DNA from 2 places in the Peribacillus sp. SIMBA_075 genome. Region 1 is predicted to be linked to the other one. Evidence: riboswitches for the same ligand, from Rfam matches in the RefSeq annotation. Region 1 holds a riboswitch; the other holds the start of a gene.
What was found. Region 1 has a riboswitch for S-adenosylmethionine ahead of metK (methionine adenosyltransferase). Riboswitches for the same ligand answer to the same signal wherever they lie in the genome.
Positions count from the first base shown of each region.

Region 2: another riboswitch for S-adenosylmethionine. It lies ahead of SB775_RS05605 (Fur-regulated basic protein FbpA); the one in region 1 lies ahead of metK (methionine adenosyltransferase).

Region 1 is NZ_JAWRYN010000031.1:45,185-55,122, forward strand. Features, by position in the region: gene SB775_RS19370 (gamma carbonic anhydrase) at 25-543, shown strand; gene SB775_RS19375 (hypothetical protein) at 580-780, opposite strand; gene SB775_RS19380 (hypothetical protein) at 777-1,034, opposite strand; gene metK (methionine adenosyltransferase) at 1,042-2,235, opposite strand; SAM riboswitch class I at 2,400-2,563, opposite strand; gene pckA (phosphoenolpyruvate carboxykinase (ATP)) at 2,963-4,549, shown strand; gene SB775_RS19395 (nucleotide sugar dehydrogenase) at 5,108-6,409, opposite strand; gene SB775_RS19400 (glycosyltransferase) at 6,454-7,770, opposite strand; gene SB775_RS19405 (glycosyltransferase family 4 protein) at 7,799-8,944, opposite strand; gene wecB (non-hydrolyzing UDP-N-acetylglucosamine 2-epimerase) at 9,199-9,938, shown strand, end outside.
Region 2 is NZ_JAWRYN010000004.1:158,106-168,043, reverse strand. Features, by position in the region: gene SB775_RS05630 (DinB family protein) at 1-21, opposite strand, end outside; gene SB775_RS05625 (MFS transporter) at 403-711, opposite strand; gene SB775_RS05620 (DUF459 domain-containing protein) at 838-1,539, opposite strand; gene SB775_RS05615 (GNAT family N-acetyltransferase) at 1,763-2,269, shown strand; gene SB775_RS05610 (aspartyl-phosphate phosphatase Spo0E family protein) at 2,340-2,534, opposite strand; gene SB775_RS05605 (Fur-regulated basic protein FbpA) at 2,786-2,974, opposite strand; SAM riboswitch class I at 3,151-3,255, opposite strand; TPP riboswitch at 3,415-3,519, shown strand; gene tenA (thiaminase II) at 3,614-4,303, shown strand; gene thiW (energy coupling factor transporter S component ThiW) at 4,318-4,839, shown strand; gene thiD (bifunctional hydroxymethylpyrimidine kinase/phosphomethylpyrimidine kinase) at 4,808-5,614, shown strand; gene thiM (hydroxyethylthiazole kinase) at 5,611-6,426, shown strand; gene thiE (thiamine phosphate synthase) at 6,407-7,039, shown strand; gene SB775_RS05575 (MFS transporter) at 7,075-8,280, opposite strand; gene SB775_RS05570 (aldehyde dehydrogenase family protein) at 8,555-9,938, shown strand, end outside.

The sequences.
Region 1 (9,938 bases):
TCGGAAAGGAAATGATTGAAAATGATTATTTATCCGTTTAAAGGTAAAGAACCTGATATCGCTGAAAGCGCTTATATTGCTGAAAATGCTGTCGTGACAGGTGATGTGAAAATTGGTGAAGAATCGTCAATTTGGTTCAATTCCGTCATACGCGGCGATGTATCCCCAACCATCATTGGGAACAAAGTCAGTATACAGGATAACAGCGTTCTGCACCAAAGCCCAAATAATCCATTGATCATCGAGGATGAAGTAACCATTGGCCATCAGGTCATTTTACATAGCTGTAAAATCCGAAAAGGAGCTTTGATCGGCATGGGCTCGATTGTGCTTGATGCAGCGGAAATCGGCGAAGGGGCTTTTATAGGTGCAGGCAGTCTCGTTCCCCAAGGCAAAGTCATTCCACCGAACATGTTGGCATTCGGACGCCCAGCTAAGGTCATTCGTGAAATCAACGAAGAAGACCGTCAGGATATGGAACGTATCGTACGCGAATATGCTGAAAAAGGGCAATACTACAAAACGGCAGAACGTATAAAATAAACTGAATATAGCGGGAACTTATAGGACGCACCAAACTTACGAACTCACGAGTATATGAGCCAAATTCACGAGTAAATGAACCAAACTCACGAGTAAACGAGCCAAATTCACGAGTAAATGAACCAAACTCACGAGTATTCGCACCAATCTCACGAGTATTCGCACCAATCTCACGAGTATATGCACCAACCTCACGAGTATTCGCACCAAACTCACGAGTATTCGCACCAAACTCACGAGTATTCGCCCAAACTCACGAGTATTCGTACCAAACTCACGAGTATTCGCACCAAACTCACGAGTATTCGAGCCAAATTCACGAGTAAATGAACCAAACTCACGAGTAAACGCCCAATCTCACGAGTAAATGAGCCAATCTCACGGGTATATGCACGTGAGTGGATTTCTATGGGATTTCTTGAATTACTCCCTCTGACGGCAAAATAAATCAATAAAAAAAGGTGTCCGCTATAAGCGGGACACCTTTTCATTTATTGATTATGCTTGTGCTTTTAATGTTTCTGCTTTATCTGTGCGTTCCCATGGAAGATCGACATCTGTACGGCCAAAGTGTCCGTATGCAGCTGTTTGTTTGTAAATCGGGCGACGAAGATCAAGCATTTTGATGATACCGGCTGGACGAAGGTCGAAGTTAGCGCGAACTAGGTCAACAAGGACTTCTTCGCTAACAGTACCAGTTCCGAATGTATCAATCGAGATCGATACAGGCTCTGCCACACCAATTGCGTATGCCAATTGAACTTCCGCTTTGTCAGCCAGGCCAGCTGCCACGATGTTTTTCGCAACGTAACGAGCAGCATATGCTGCAGAACGGTCAACTTTAGTAGCATCCTTACCAGAGAATGCACCGCCGCCGTGACGAGCGTATCCGCCATACGTATCAACGATGATTTTACGTCCAGTAAGACCAGCATCCCCTTGAGGTCCGCCAATTACGAAACGGCCAGTCGGGTTGATGAAGTACTTAGTTTCAGCATCGATCAATTCAGCTGGAACAACTGCTTTGATTACATGTTCTTTTAAATCTGCTTGAATTTGTTCAAGCGTAATTTCTGCATCATGCTGTGTAGAGATAACGATCGTATCAACACGTACAGGACGGTTATTCTCATCATACTCCACAGTTACCTGTGTTTTACCATCAGGGCGTAAGTAAGCAAGCGTTTCATCTTTACGAACTTGAGCCAGTCGGAATGAAAGTTTATGTGCCAATGAGATCGGAAGCGGCATAAGCTCTTCAGTTTCATTACAGGCAAATCCGAACATAAGACCTTGGTCCCCTGCACCGATTGCATCGATTTCTTCCTCTGACATGTGTCCTTCACGAGCTTCCAATGCTTTATCGACGCCAGCTGCGATATCGGCAGACTGCTCATCAATTGAACTCAATACAGCACAAGTTTCAGCATCGAAACCGTATTTCGCACGTGTGTAGCCAATTCCTGCAATCGTATCACGAACGATACGCGGAATATCCACGTAAGCGGATGTTGTAATTTCTCCAGCAACAAGCACAAGACCTGTTGTTACACTTGTTTCGCACGCAACACGTGCATTTGCATCCTTAGCAAGGATAGCATCTAAAATGGAATCTGAAATCTGATCACAAATCTTGTCCGGATGGCCCTCTGTAACAGATTCAGAAGTAAATAGACGTTTCTTTGACATCATATTTCCTCCTTGGAAGTTAGTATGTTGTAGGCATAAGCCTGATTTTTTACGGAACTCGTTTCCCTCATTAGTTTCAACTATAGACACAGAATTACTTATTAAAAACACAAAAACCTTCCCTGGCAAATGAGGAAAGGTTTAAAATTCTGTCTTCTATCCTTTCACTCTTATCGTTCAAGGGTTTTTTACCTTGCTCAGGTTAGCACCATCACCACTATTCCTTGAAGAACCATCGCTTTATTTTCGGCGATCGGTCTTGGAGTCAAGTTCAATATGGCAGGTTGCTGGGTTTCAAAGGGCCTGTCCCTCCACCAACTCGGGATAAGAGAATCCGTACAATTTAAGATATTATCGTATCTGGTTGGAATTTGTCAATGCTTTTCTAAAAAAGAACATTTCCCCCATAATGGCGTTCACGTGAAAATACGTGTTGGTTCAACGTCCTTAAAGGGTTTCCAAGCCAGGGCGAATAGAAATAATGAAAATTGCCATTAATAATAGAACATTGAGAACAAGAATTGGAAAGGCATCATGATTTACCATTCAAAATTAAGATGCTTCCATGAAAGTATATGCGATCATCCTGACTCGGTTCCTTCCCATTTAAAATGATTAATGCGGCCAGTTGAAAATTATCACAAAAAAAAATAAATAGTATAGACTATTTAAATGAATGTGTTATACTAATTGTAATATAAAAACTTAAACAAAGGAAGGTACCTCATATATGAATTCTGTAGATGTTTCTAATGAGTTACACCAATTATTAACAGGAAACAATGTTCAAACTCAACTTTCAGTTCCTCAATTGGTTGAAAAGGTATTGAGCAGAAACGAAGGCGTTTTAACATCAACTGGCGCAGTAAAAGCTGAAACCGGCAAATATACTGGTCGTTCACCTAAAGATAAATATATCGTGGAAGAAGCATCTGTTAAAGATAAAGTCGATTGGGGTTCAGTGAACCGGCCAATTTCCGAAGATGTGTTCAATAAACTATATAATAAAGTAGTTGACTACCTAAAAGCAAAAGAAGAGATTTTTGTTTTCAAAGGTTTCGCTGGTGCAGACGAATCATCACGCCTTCCTATCCAAGTTGTTAATGAATATGCTTGGCATAATCTTTTCGCCCATACTTTGTTCATCCGTCCAAACGAAGAGGAACTAAGAGGTCACGAATCAGAATTCACAATACTTTCGGCACCTAATTTCAAAGCAGATCCAGAAGTGGACGGAACTTCTTCTGAAACTTTCATCATCGTTTCATTTGAACGCCGCACCATCCTTATCGGCGGAACGGAATATGCAGGAGAAATGAAAAAATCGATCTTCTCGATCATGAACTACTTACTTCCAGAGGCTGGAATCCTTCCAATGCATTGCTCTGCTAACGTAGGACGTGAAGGGGACGTCGCTTTATTCTTCGGACTGTCCGGTACAGGTAAAACAACGTTATCCGCAGACACTAATCGTAAACTGATTGGCGATGACGAGCACGGCTGGTCTTCTAACGGTGTTTTCAACATCGAAGGCGGCTGTTATGCGAAAACGATCAACCTTTCACGCGAAAAAGAACCACAAATTTTCGATGCGATCCGTTTCGGTGCCGTATTGGAAAACGTAGTTGTTGATCCTGAAACACGTGAAGCGAACTATGATGATAGTTCATTAACAGAAAACACTCGTGCTGCATACCAAATGCAAGCGATCGATAACATCGTGAGCCCAAGTATCGCAGGACACCCAAATACAATCATTTTCTTAACAGCTGATGCTTCAGGCGTACTGCCTCCAATCAGCAAGCTTTCCAAGGAACAGGCAATGTTCCATTTCCTAAGTGGGTACACAAGTAAATTGGCTGGTACTGAAAGAGGAGTAACTTCACCGGAAGCTACATTTTCAACATGTTTCGGTTCACCATTCTTACCGCTTCCGGCTACACGCTATGCTGAAATGCTTGGAGATAAAATTGACGAGCACAACGCAAAGGTATACCTTGTCAACACTGGATGGACTGGCGGTGCATACGGAACTGGCAGCCGTATGAAACTTGCTTACACTCGCGCGATGGTACAAGCGGCACTTGAAGGCGAATTGGCAAATATCGAGACAATTAAAGACGATATCTTTGGTTTGGATATTCCACTTCATGTTCCTGGTGTTCCTGACGAAGTGCTTCAACCAATCAAGACTTGGGAAGATTCTGCTGCATATACACAAGCAGCAACAGCTCTTGCTGCCCAATTCCGTGAAAACTTTAAAAAATTCGGAAGCGTTCCAAGTGAAATCGAAGAACTTGGCGGCCCGACAGCATAATAAATTGTACCCAAAAGGACCAAGCCCTTGCTTGGTCCTTTCTTTATAAACTGACTAAGCTGAGCAAAAAATCAACCATTACAATCTCACTGCTGTAAAAGCCACACATTAGCCTGAAGCGCCAGGCAAACCAAATCTGCTCTTCACATGTCCGCATAGGAAGTCATATTTACAGAACATATAGTATTATCCAATCTATACTTTTGAATTAAAAACAGCCAAGAATCTGTCTCCTATGTTCCAGCTAGTGGCTATCATTCCATTTGTTCAGAAAGCCCGGGGAAAGGTCTCCTGAACCAATCCTATACATCCTGCTGGCCATATAATAAACGAGAAGTTCGTCATCCATTTTCCATACTATAAAACCACTCCTCTTGCCCGCCCCACCTCCTCCTAACTAATATAGACTTCGCTGCAAATAAAAAATTACAGGTTCATCCTATTATTATTTCAAATGATTTTTTAACATGTTGCAAAACTTAAAGGGTGCTGACTGAGTCAACACCCTTTATTCTCTATCCTATCCATTTCCGGCCTTGCAGCAGAAGCAGTTGTTTATTAGATAATCATTTTGTTCCTTACTTCTTTCAAATGCTCTGTTTTATATTCGAATACATTGCCTAAGTTGACAATTTGGGTGTTATGTTTATTTGCATCAATGCAATTTCGAGTATCCAAAATTATTTTATGAGCCATCTTATTCGAAAGTTTGTCATAATCCATTTCTTTAAATTCATTATGATCAGTTAAGACAAGAATCAGGTCGGCATCCTTTACAGCGTCTTCGACAGAAACGACTGGCATTTTTCCAGATTGGACATGTGGGTCATGCAAAGATACTTCCACCTGATCCATGCTCATCAGGATATTTACAACATCAATGGCCGGGCTTTCACGGATATCATCTACATTTCCTTTGTAGGCAAGTCCAAAAACCGCTACCTTCGGTTTACGGATACCTTCAAGTAACATCCTGACACAATTGACGATATAATACGGCATAGAAACGTTCGTGTCGCGGGCTAATTTGATGATTCTAGCTGTCTCAGGAGCTTTAGCGACAATGAAATAAGGATCGACCGCGAGACAATGTCCACCTACCCCTGGTCCTGGTTGATGAATATTTACACGTGGATGCTTATTTGCCATTGATATGACATCCAATACATTGATATCCAATTGGAAGCAAACTTTAGCCAACTCATTCGCAAGAGCAATATTCACATCACGGAAGGTATTTTCCATCAACTTGGACATTTCAGCCGTTTTCGCATCCGTACGAATGATTTCCCCTTTAACGAAAGTTTCATAGACAAGGCTTCCTTTGTAGGAGCAGGCTTCTGTAATGCCGCCGACGATTCGGTTATTATGCACCAATTCTTCTAGTATTCTCCCAGGCAAGACACGTTCCGGACAATGTACGAGAAAGATATCTTTCCCGATCGTTAGCCCTGACATCTCAATCAATGGCTTGATATGATCATCCATGCTCCTTGGTGCAATCGTCGATTCAATAATGATGACATTTCCCTTCTGAACAAAAGGAAGAATACTTGAAGTTGCTTGTATAACATAGGTAAGATCACACGATTGGTGTTGATCTTCATTGTTTGGAGTTGGGACCGCAATGATGAAAACATCCGCAGGCTCAGGATTCAAGGCAGCACGAAATCTTTTGGCATCTAGCACTTCATTTAACACTTCTTCTAGTCCAGGTTCTTCAATATGGAGCTTTCCATTATTCAATTTATTAATAACATCAGGATGGATATCCACGCCAACAACATCTACTCCATGTTTTGCGAACATTAAAGATGTTGGAAGTCCTATATAACCTAGTCCCATTGTACATAATTTCATAATAACCACTCCTCATCATATTTTCTTCTAGTATTCTAGTTTTGTTAAGCTGATTGATAGATTTGGATGAAGATTTCTTTCTCTTGCTTCCAATTGTATTTTAGGCGGGCTTTCAGACAGTTGCTGCTCATTTCCGCTCTTTTTTCTGGATGCTTTAATAAATAATTGACTCCGTCTGCAATAGAACGGGGATCATGGGAGTCGACGCACATACCAACTTTCTCAGTGTCTACTACCTTTTGAATTTCTGGAAAGCTGCAGGCGATGACAGGAACTCCGCTCATCATATATTCAAACAACTTATTGGAAGAAGCTGAATAATGATTAAAGCAGACATTATTCAATACCTGAAAACCTAAATATGCGTTTTTCGTATAATGAAGCAAATCATCAACAGGCACCTTCGGGATAAATTTCACCCGATGTTCGAGGCCCATTGCCTCTACCTTTTTTATTAATTCAGGCTTGATCTTTCCATCTCCAATGAAAACAAGCGTTCCAGCTTCCATCATCGGCACTGCCTCAACCACTTTCTCTAACCCCCTGCCCGTTTGAATGCCGCCTTGATATAACAATATCGGCTCGTCCTCTGGCAGCTTGAGCAACTCGTGTAAATCCACGACTGTACTTTCCTCAGGCAATGTAGGGATTGGGTAGTTATGGACCACTTTCGGATACAGACCGTATAAGTCTTCATTATATTTAGCACGAGTATGATTTTCGGCAATCATTTCGTCGACAAATTTTAATAGAAACTTTTCCATTATCCCGTAAATCCGGCTATTATAACCGGTTCTGCTCGTTTGAACTTCATGAGAATCATATATGAGCTTTTTACGTCTTAGAAATTTACTGCTGATCGCTCCCTGCATTAACGTATTCAAATCATTCGAATGATAAAAGTCATATTTCTTTTTACGTCCGTAATGAACCATTTGAAAAAAAATATAGCTTCTTGTCAAAAGATTCGGTAGTTTTGTTTTCGTAACAATTGTGGCGATTATTGCAAGAAGCGCCATAACACTCACCAATACGACAGTACTGATCCAGCCCGTAATCAGGTTCATGTTCAACAAGGTATTCCAAACCAATAAAGTGAGAACGGTCAATTCAAACATCTTATTTTTCACTTTTTTCACGATTCTAAGTACTCTATTAAGTCTATCCCAGCGATTATTCACTCGAATGACATTAAATCCATTTTTATGTTTCTCTTTTTTTTGTAATTCTTCATTTTTCCAGTTATGAATGGCAATTAAGTCGACTTCATAACCTTCTTCAGTAAGGGCAGTGCACTCCCTTAGAACCCGTGCATCGTTGGTAAAATGATTCCACACAAACATACATACCTTCTTCGCCATTTTTACCTCCACTTTTCCAGATATGCCGTCAGCTAGATGCTTCCATCACGTTAATGAGCCCTTGAATATTTTTTGACCATAGAAAATTTTGTTTTGCATATCGATGGCCATTTTCACCCAGCTCTTCGCGAAGAGCCTTCTCAGAGGCCATTGTTAAAATATGTTGACTGATTTCATCAACCTTTCTACTATCTGCCACAATCCCGCATTGCGCCTCCGAAATCATTTGCCTGGCGCGCCCGCCGACATCACCGACAATCGGTTTCCCTACACACATATAGTCGATTATTTTCCCAGGCAGCACCTTGTTAAAGACATCCTTCTCAACTAAGCTTACATACGCAATATGGGATGAGGATACTTCATTAAGAGTCACCCTCCTGTTCATCGCTTTGATGACCCTTATATTGGTCAACCCTTTAGAGGATATCTCGTCTTGGACTTCGGACATTCGATAGCCATATCCAATAATCGTGAACTCAATTTGTTTATGTTCTTTCAGTGTTTCAGCAACTGCTATTAACTTTTTAATATCTTGGGCAAGTCCGATATTACCCGTATAAACGACCTTGATCCTATTTTCCGAAATTGGCGGAAGCCTTTTTTTCAAGTTCAGCTCGTCTGCAGTAAGCGAGTTTGGAATGAATTGGATATCATCATCTTTGACTCCTTTTGAAAGGATATAATCCCTAAATCCAGGACTATTGATGATAATTTGGTTAGAGTGTCGATATATTTTTCTTTCAAGGAAAAAAGCCATTTTCAAGATCCACTTATTCGTGAATACGCCTACTCCCTGCAATGATTCGGGCCATAAGTCTCTTACATCGGTTATTAGCTTTGCCTTCATTTTTTTCTTGGCAATCAATGCCGCAAATATCGGGAAAATAGGCGGGGTCGTGACAAACACATAGTCATATTTTTTTTCCAATCGAATGATTGTGTAAATGAAGAGCCACATCGCTTCCAAATAATGAAGCAAGCGTCTCCACATATTGCTTGTATACCTCTTCACTTTATCTGGTTGAATCCTGATGATATCTTTTTCCTCAATATCGACTTCATCCCAAAAATGGGAATCCTGATATAAACTTTGATGAGGATAACTCGGCTTCAAAGTGATGACTGTAACCTCATAGCCGCTTCGCTTCAAATTGAGATATACATTTTTCATCCTGTTTCCTGCGCTCCCAATTTCAGGATAAAAGTTTTGCACAATCATCAGGACACTTTTCATATGAGCCTATCACCTCGATTCTTAATATCGTCCTGCTTTTTATTGTAAATGGACGATATTAAGCGGGGGTTAAAGAAATATAAAGTCCCTATTAAGTTTGTAAATATTCTGTTAATTGTTGCGTTAATAAAATTTTTCTTTAGAACAACTCGTTATAATAGGGAGGAAATAAAGAAAGCGAGGAAATCATAATGCCTAAAAATCGTTTAAAGGTCATGACTGTATTTGGGACAAGACCGGAGGCCATTAAAATGGCACCTGTCGTATTGGAACTGAAAAAACACCAGGAAGAAATCGAAACCATCGTAGTGGTCACCGCCCAGCATCGAGATATGCTTGATCAAGTCCTGCAATGTTTCAAAATAAGACCAGACTACGATTTGAATATGATGAAAGAAAGACAAACATTAGAAGAGATCACAACTCGCGGTATTGGGGAACTGAGCGCTCTTATGAAAGAACTGCAACCAGATATCGTGCTCGTTCATGGAGATACAACGACGACTTTCATCGCCAGCTTAGCCGCTTTTTATAATAAAATTCAAATTGGCCATGTTGAGGCTGGTCTTCGGACGGGTAATAAGTATTCTCCATATCCTGAAGAAATGAATAGACAGCTGACAGGCGTCTTAGCTGATTTGCATTTTGCCCCAACAAATCAGGCAGCAGAGAATCTAATTTTGGAAAATAAAAAGAGTGATTCGATCCATATTACCGGCAATACGGCTATCGATGCTTTGAAAACCACAGTAAGGAAAGACTACGAACATCCAATTCTATCTGGCTTGAATGGAGATCGTATGTTATTGATGACAGCGCACAGACGAGAGAATATCGGTAAACCAATGGAAGAAATATTCCGTTCCGTCAAACGGCTGCTTGAAGATCATACGGATATCCAAGTTGTTTTCCCACTTCATAAAAACCCAGT
Region 2 (9,938 bases), on a different contig from region 1:
TCCCCTGATATTTTCATTTATAGCATCTCCTCTTATGGCCTAGCTAATCTCCTTTAATTATTCCATTTTCTATATGAATGTGTAAAATAATAATGCTTTTTGACGAAACGAACCGATTTATAGTTGTCTCTTTTTCAAAAAGCTCTATGATAGTCATAAAGGTAAAATTTACCTAATACAAATAACTTCCGAAATTCCATATAGCTCCAAATAGCAATGACTTTGCGATGTTGTAAGCAATAATAAAGAACATAAAGAAAAATTATTACAGCTCACATACTATATATACAAAACTATAGGTAGTATGTGAGGAGACAATACCTATAGTGAAGGAACCTAATGCCACACCTAAATCATTGAATAAAAAAAACGTTGAAGTTGCTAACCCTTTTCGCTCAGTATTTACTGACTGAACAGAAGAGTTTGCATAGCAGGTTGAAGAACACCAAACTCTTCCCCTATGATTGCTCCCGCACTTAAAAATGCATTCATGGAATGTGCTTGACTCAAAATGATCATACCTATGATAAAAATTAATACGAATGGATAGACTATATGATTTGCTCCATTACGATCAAATAGTTTTCCAACAAATGGACGTGACAGTTTTATAAAGAGTGCGAAGATTACAAAGAAATAACTTGTAATAGATGTCATACCTAATGCCTCAGCATAAATAGGGATAAAAGTAAAATACGCCCGCATAAGCAAAAGTAAGAACAGCAGCCATTAAATCAATGGGAACAGTCTCAATCTCAAAAAAACCCGGATAAGGGACACTTTTTTATGTATGTCCGTTATCCGGGGTATAATTCAGCCTTCTGTGCATTTTTACTTTCATTTGAAATGATAACTTTCCAAAATCCGATTCGTAATGAGCTGATATCCCTTTTCATTGGGATGAATCTTATCACTGAAATACTCGGTTTTCTTTTTATTCTCAAAAAGATCATTTGTAGGAATGAATACCATCCTTTTATCCTTTTTCGATATTCCCATTATTGATTGGTTATAATCTTGGATGTGCTTTTCAAGTTTTTGATTATCTTTAATCGGATTATACAGTCCCACTACAAGTATATCCGCTTTATCGTTTGCCTTTATCAGTGTCGAAGTAATCTTATCAAGATGGTTGATATACTCCCGTTTACCCTCATCGATTTTTCGATCACTTATTTTCTTCAAGTCACCGCCGTTACTATTGATCAAGTCATTGGTTCCAATATAAACGATGAAAGTATCGGCTTTATCAAGTTTCGATTTAATGCGGTAATCATCAAGCTGATTCATGATCCCATCCGTTTCCTGACCTTTTATCCCGTAATTCCAAAAACTCACTTTTTGTTCCGATTCCGGATTATTCAATTCATCCTCCAGACCTTCTACATATCCCTCCCCGTCCTTATCCCCTTTTCCATAGGTTAACGAATCTCCAAAAGCCATTACCCTTTGCACATCTTTCGACTCCGAGGCCTGAAATTTATATGCAGCAAAACAAATAACTAGTACAATAATTAACAAACCTGCTACTTTTTTCATTGGTTTCTCCTTTTGTCTATTTACTATGAAGTATTTCATCATTTTAAATACCCAAAAATCTGTAGTTTTAACATACAAAAATGAATTGTCAGATAAATAGTAAAGAGTGTATGATAATATAAAACTTTCAATGGATTGGGCTTCATTCTCCGGCCTTTATGTAAGCGGGATGATACCCATTATTCTGGAGATTGAATATAAATGATAGATAGGAGTTTAAATGATGGCAGAGCACATAGAGTTTAGGGAGGCAGCACTTTCGGATTTACCCAGAATCGTTGAAATATATAATTCGACAATTGCTTCAAGAATGGTCACGGCAGATACGGAACCTGTATCCGTACAATCGAGGGTTAAATGGTTTGAGGAACATCATTCAGAAAGTCGACCGCTATATATCATTACTATAGAAGGGCAAACTGCAGGATGGATGAGCTTTCAATCTTTCTATGGCCGGCCAGCTTATGATTCTACGGCCGAAATCAGCATTTATATCGATGATTATTTCCGGGGAAAAGGAATCGGACAAATTTCGATTCAAAAGGCAATTGAAGTGAGCCCTAAATTAGGGGTGAAGACTTTATTAGGTTTCATTTTTGCCCACAATATACCTAGCCTGAAGCTTTTTTCAAAATTTGGGTTTGAAAAATGGGCAAATTTGCCTCGAGTTGCAGAGCTCGATGGCATTGAAAGAGATTTGATTATACTTGGGAAACGTGTCGATAATTAAAATATTCATTTAAAAGCTATTGCCTTGAGCAGTAGCCTTTTTCAGATTAAACGAGGCCGAAATGGAGAATTTAGAAATACCTATATACTTTCTTAAGGGAAAAATATTCAGAATCTCTTTTATTTGTTAAAGCATTCAACAGCGTATCCAATTCTTGGCTTGCTTGAACAGTTAGAAGACTTGTTAAACCATAAATTGCCGCCAATTTAATCATTTCTTGTCTCTTCTCTTCTACTTTTTCTACAGTTACCTTCTGGCAAAGCATCAAGCCACCTCCCATTTATTCAATTTTTTTACACCTTCATCATAATGAAACTTATAGTTAAAATCAACTATTTTTTTGAAATTAAATGTGTAATTTTACAGTTTAAATGTGACAAAAAGCCTATTTCATTTTCTAAATATGTATATATTGTGTCATCCCCTATATAAACATAAATAAAAAAAGCATCCACAAGTATAGACTGCGAATGCTTACATCATATTCCTTATCCCAAGATTATAGCCTATCGGATACTATGTCATCCATTCCGAAGGAGACTCATTATTTGGTCTATTTATTACAATCTTATATTCATTTTCAAGTACTTTTAACGGGGCATCATAAAGGTGCCTTTCATCAGAGGTTTTGTATACTCCATTGGCCAATAACTCTTCAATAAGCATTGCCTTCCTCTGTTCAATCCTCTTAAATAATTCTGCCATGTAAATGGCTCCTTTCCTAGTCATCATAGAGCCCGCTTCTAGTTGAGCTAAACTGTATTAACCGGTTTGATTTCACCAAATTATATATACCTTTTCTAGTATGCCACTAAACGTTATTCCGCAAAAATAAAAGCCTCTTCTAATTCAAGAAGAGGCTTACAGTGTCCGTACGGCTCTTCTTATCTTCCAAGCAAATGCTTGTTGGATTTAGCACAGTTCCCAAAATGGGTCTGCTGCCGAGGTTTCTTTGGGCCAAGTCCCTCCACCTCTCTGGATAAGAATTCAATATATAAATGATGTAGAAATGATTTTATCCCAATAAACATCAAAAGTCAATTACCTGGTTCTTCCTTTTCCACTTGCCATAAATGGGTTTCCCCTTTCAAATGTGGGTTGCATTTTCTTGTCTTTCTGATATGATGTCAGTAATTACATACAATTCACACCACTAGGGGAGTCTTTTTTTAGACTGAGATGGAATTAGTTCCGGACCCTTTGAACCTGAACCGGCTCATACCGGCGGAGGGAAGTGGATGATATCGTCCATTTGCAGACTTTATCCATCTACCCCGTTCCGTATTCAGGAGCGGTTTTTTTTATGGATGTAAATAGGGGATCTATTCTAAAGGAGGATGAACAATGGAGAATACTAAATTAGAAACCTTCAGTGAAAGACTTCATGGACGGGCAAAAGAAATTTGGAAAAGGAACCATTCACATCCCTTTGTCCAGGCAATTGGAAACGGCACGCTACCTGAAAAGAAGTTTTCTTATTATTTGAAGCAGGACTATATCTATCTCATGGAATATTCCAAGCTTTTTGCTCTAGGTGTCATCAAAGCTCATAATATCGAAACCATGGCAAGATTTTCCAGTATTTTAAACGAAACTCTTCAAGTGGAAATGGATATCCATCGGCAATATGCTTCGGAATTCGGAATCAGTACCAAGGAATTGGAAGAAACAGAACCTACGCCTACCACTTTAGCCTATACGGGTTACATGCTAAATGCAGCTCAGCATGGGACTTTGGCAGACCTCATCGCTTGTCTCCTACCATGTGCTTGGGATTATTACGAAATCGGTTTGATATTAAAAAAACAAAATGGTGAAGCATTGGAAAACAACCGCTACGCAGATTGGATAAGGTCCTATTCATCTCCTGAATTCGGTGAGGCACACAAGTGGCTGATTGCTTTATTGGAAGAATTAACAAGAGGCATGCCTGAAAAGGAACTTCTGAGATTAGAAAAGCACTTTTTGGTGACTTCCCGATATGAATATTTATTCTGGGATATGGTTCAAAATGAACAGGATTGGCCACTGTAGGTATTGACATGATGATGAATCCAATCAAGAAAATGACGTTGACTGCCATGATCACGGGTATAACGACTCTGACCAGTTCAATTATTTTCATCCCTGTCGGATTTGCTAAAATCTTCCCGATACAGCATCTGGCAAATGTCCTGACAGCCGTTTTATTGGGACCTGCCTATTCGGTAACACAAGCTTTATTAGTTTCCATCATTAGAAACATGTCTGGTACCGGTTCAATTTTCGCCTTTCCTGGCAGCATGATAGGTGCACTATTGGCTGCCGTCCTTTATCGAAAAACACAAAGCTTGAAATTCGCCTGTCTAGGGGAAGTGATTGGGACCGGCATTCTCGGATCCCTGGCCTGTTATCCACTTGCACTCCTCCTATTGGGGGAAAAAGCTGCTCTTTTTGGTTTTTTACCAGCTTTTATGCTTAGTTCATTCGCAGGTGCGCTTTTAGCTTTCATATTACTTAACATACTTCTAAAAAATAATTATATGAAGGGGATTTTTTATGAAAACAGCATTAACCATCGCAGGCTCTGATTCAGGGGGCGGTGCTGGAATACAAGCAGATTTAAAAACATTTTCTGCACATGGTGTCTTTGGAATGTCTGCCATTACAGCCGTTACTGCACAAAACACAATGGAAGTGCGTTCAGTTCAGGCCATCGAAACAGCTATCATCTCGGATCAAATTGCTGCCATCTTTGAGGATATTCATGTCGATGCAGTAAAAATAGGAATGCTTGGATCAAAAGAAATAGTGAAAACAGTCGCTGCGTCCATTAAAACCTACTTACCTTCCATCGTTATCCTTGACCCAGTCATGATTTCAAAAAGCGGCCACCATTTGCTAGACGAAAAAGCTGTCACTGCCTTAAAAATGGAATTGCTTCCGCTTGCAACACTTGTAACCCCGAATGTACCAGAAGCGGAAGTCCTTACTGGCTTGTCGATTCGAACGAAACAAGATTTTTACAGGGCATGCATATCCATACATGAACTAGGTTCTAAAGCCGTTTTACTTAAAGGGGGCCATGCAGCAGGAAATCCAAACGATCTTTTTTATGATGGAACTGACTTCCAATGGATCAAGGGAGAACGCATTCATACACAAAACACACATGGTACAGGCTGTACCCTATCATCCGCCATTACATCCAACCTGGCAAATGGACTGCCATTGAAAGAGTCGATTGAACAGGCCAAAACCTATATTTCCGAAGCGATACGTAATAGCTTTTCAATCGGTAGGGGGCATGGACCTGTCCATCATTTTCATTCATTTTCAAAAAAAGAACGGAGTGACTTAATATGAATGTTGCTGCAGCCGATTTATTCGTGAAAGTACGAGAAAGAAAACCTCTCGTTCACCAAATCACCAACTTTGTTACGGTCAACGACTGTGCCAATGTCACCCTTGCCATCGGTGGCTCACCTGTAATGACATCGAGCCCCAGTGAAGTGGCGGATATGGTCAAATTAGCGAATGCATTGGTCCTGAATTTCGGTACGATTGATGATAAAGCCTTAGAAGCAATGGAGATTGCCGGCAAGACGGCAAATGCCCTGAATATCCCAGTCATTTTGGACCCGGTGGGAGTGGGTGCCACCTCCTATCGGACAGAGAAAGTCACAGAGCTCCTAAGTAAGGTTACTTTCCAAATCATTCGCGGAAATGCGAGTGAGATCCTTCGATTGATGGGGGGGGATATCGTTACACGCGGAGTGGATTCAGGGGAACTAGCGATTAGCAATGCAGAGCTGGCTGCACAAGCAGCAAATAAATTGAATAGTATCATCGTGGTCAGCGGGGCTAAGGATGCGGTCAGCGACGGAAAACATACGTCAATTATCGACAACGGGAATCTCCTTTTAACTAATGTTACTGGTACCGGATGCATGGCCACTGCTCTTATCGGCACCTTTTCCGGAGTCACGGACGATTTCTATTCTGCGGCAATTGCTGGTATCTCGACCATGAGCATTTCAGGGGACCTGGCAGCTGCAAAACTTCAAGAAGATGAAGGGACAGGAACGTTTCGAGTGCGATTAATGGATGCAATATCAAGAATGGATAAGGAAATTTGGATGCATGAGGTGAAAATAAATGAAGAAGTCCCAAATTGATTTAAGTCTATATTTAGTTACGGAAGAGTCGATAGCAATAGAAGAATTGACCAAAATCATTGCAGAATCGGTTTCAGGAGGAGTTTCGATCGTACAACTTAGAGAGAAAAACAATTCCTCTCTCTCCTTTTATAAAAAGGCTTCTGCATTAAAACAGTTATTGAGCGAGCTGTCCATTCCCCTTATCATTAATGACCGGGTAGATATAGCACTCGCTGTTGAAGCGGACGGAATTCATATTGGGCAAGATGATCTTCCACTGCCTGTCATCAAACAAATGGTTCCTGACGATATGATTGTCGGTGTTTCAGTCTCCACACTTGAAGAAGCTCTCGAAGCCGAACAAAATGGAGCAGACTATATCGGAGTCGGTTCCGTTTTCCCGACGAAGACCAAACAAGATGCAACGCTAATGGCCATTGAAGATTTGGAGGAAATTTGCCGCAGCGTATCGATTCCTGCCGTAGCAATCGGGGGTATCACAGCCGATAACATTTCCTCACTTTCAGATAGCGGGCTATCCGGTACCGCAGTCGTTTCAGCCATCATGAATGCAGATAGTCCAAAGATTGCCTCCGAACTCCTTTTAAAAATAATAAAAGACTTTAAGTAAAGAAAAGAGGGGACTGATTGGTCCCCTTCCTTCGTTTATGTCAAAACGGTATTCTTTGTTTCCTTCCCAAAAGCCACAGCAGCGGCTCCCACTAGAATAGCAATTGTAAATATGGTGAAAATCGTTGAAATCGGGGTACCGGCAGCAACTAAATACCCTACAAGCAATGGCCCCAGGACACCGCCAATCCTGCCAATACCAGCAGCTAGCCCTGTACCGGTTCCACGAACTGCAGTTGGATACTGCTCAGGTGTATACGCATAAAGCGCACCCCATGCCCCTAAGTTGAAGAAAGATAGGAACATTCCAGAAACTATCAGCAGTGCCAACCCCTCTGCCGATCCAAAGAAAAAGGCACTGATGGCTGTTCCAATTAAGTATGTGATCAAAACGAATTTACGACCCATCTTCTCTATCAGCCATGCAGCTGAAAAATAGCCCGGAAGCTGTGCAAGCGTCATGATCAAAACATATTCAAAGCTTTGAATCATACTGAATCCTTTTAAGACCATCACACTTGGCAGCCATAAAAACATCCCATAATAAGAAAAGACCACGCAAAACCAAAGAATCCACAAAACAAGGGTCTGGCGAGAATATTCCTTTTTCCAGACACTTTTCATGTTGCTTATTACTGTTGGTCTCTGCTTCTTTTCAAGTTCCGTAAATTTCGGTGAATCTGGTAGCTTCAAGCGCAGATACAGTGCATATAAAGCGGGAACTGCACTTAATATCAACGCAACCCTCCAACCATAAGCCGGAATGATGAAATAGGAGATGAGTGCTGCCAATATCCAGCCAACCGCCCAAAAACTTTCAAGGAGGACGACAACCCTTCCCCTTTTACTAGCATCAACACTTTCAGAAACCAATGTCGATGCAACCGGAAGTTCGCCTCCAAGTCCCATTCCAATCAAAAATCGCAATATCAAGAACAAGCTGAGTGTACCGACTGCTGCAGACAGGCCACTTGCGATTGAAAACAATAATAATGTAATGATAAAGACATTCTTGCGTCCGACCCTGTCAGCCATCGCACCAAAGAAAACAGCTCCGACAGCCATCCCTATAGAGTTTATGCTCCCTATCCAGCCAACCTGTTCACTGGTTAAGTTCCATTCCTGTTTCAAAGCAACTATAATGAAAGAAAGCATACCGACATCAAGTGCATCGAACATCCACCCAAGACCCGCAACACCTAATAATTTACGCTGCGATATCGTTTTAACATCATTTCCCATATATTCCTCCTGAAGAACTTTAGACCTTCTAGTTATTTTATCCCTATTCATTTTAACTATTAACTTTAATTTCCGCTATAGTATTTACACATGTCATGACAAAAAACTTCATCGTTAATAAAAGAAGAATGACTCTTGATTGGGGTATTATGTCGAATGATAAAGATTGAATATTCCCTTTTTTTCATTTATTATAAAAATTGGCATAGATCATAGCGTTATCAAATAAGTCATCATGTTTTGCCCAAGATATTCATTATTCAGGAGGGTACTAATGACAAATCTAACGTTAGAAGTAAGTGGAAAGCTGCAAAAATTTTTAACAGGACCAAAAAAGCTTTATATTAATGGTCAGTTTGTAGAAAGTGCTTCAAAAAAAACCTTCTCCACTCCTAATCCTGCTACAGGACAAAAACTTGCCGAAGTATATGAAGCAGATAAAGAAGATATCGACTTAGCCGTCAAAGCTGCACGCAAAGCATTCGATGAAGGTCCTTGGTCAAGGATGAGCGCCGCTACCCGCAGCAGGCTTATGTATAAGCTGGCAGATTTAATGGAAGAAAACAAAACTGAACTTGCTCAATTGGAAACGCTGGATAATGGGAAACCAATCAGTGAAACTACCAATGCTGACATTCCTTTAGCTATAGAACATATGAGATATTTTGCTGGCTGGTCCACCAAGATTGTTGGACAAACCATTCCGGTAAGCGGAAATTACTTTAACTACACAAAACACGAGGCTGTTGGTGTTGTGGGACAAATCATCCCATGGAACTTTCCGCTTCTTATGGCGATGTGGAAACTTGGAGCGGCACTTGCTACAGGCTGTACGGTCATATTAAAGCCTGCTGAACAAACACCGCTTTCCGCACTTTATTTGGCTGAATTGTTCGCTGAAGCCGGTTTCCCTGATGGGGTGGTCAATATCGTTCCCGGCTTTGGTGAAACCGCGGGACAAGCACTTGTCGACCATCCGCAAGTAAATAAAATTGCATTTACCGGGTCGACTGAAGTTGGAAAATTGATCATGCGTTCCGCTTCATATTCATTGAAACGGGTCACATTGGAACTTGGTGGGAAATCCCCAAACATCATCCTACCCGATGCGGATTTCTCAAAAGCCATACCTGGAGCTTTGAATGGGGTCATGTTTAACCAAGGGCAGGTATGCTGTGCCGGATCCAGGGTTTATATTCAAAAGAAACATTATGACAACGTTGTTGCCGATATGGCCAGCCATGCAAAAAATATCAAACAAGGGGCAGGTTTAGATCCAAGCACACAAATTGGACCGCTTGTTTCCCAGGAGCAGCAAAATCGGGTAATGGGCTATATTGAAAAAGGGAAAAACGAGGGCGCGGAAGTTCTTGTCGGCGGTAACAAACCGGGTGAACAAGGCTACTTTGTTTCTCCTACCATATTCGCTGGTGTTGAAGAGGAAATGACGATCGCTAAAGAAGAGATTTTCGGGCCGGTCATTGCCGCAATGCCATACGAGGATTTAGACGATGTCATTAACCGCGCAAATGCCAGTGAATATGGATTGGCTGCTGGCTTATGGACAAGCGATTTAGCCAATGCCCATTATGTTGCAGGAAAACTCCGTGCTGGTACAGTGTGGGTGAACTGTTATAACGCTTTCGACGCGGCTTCCC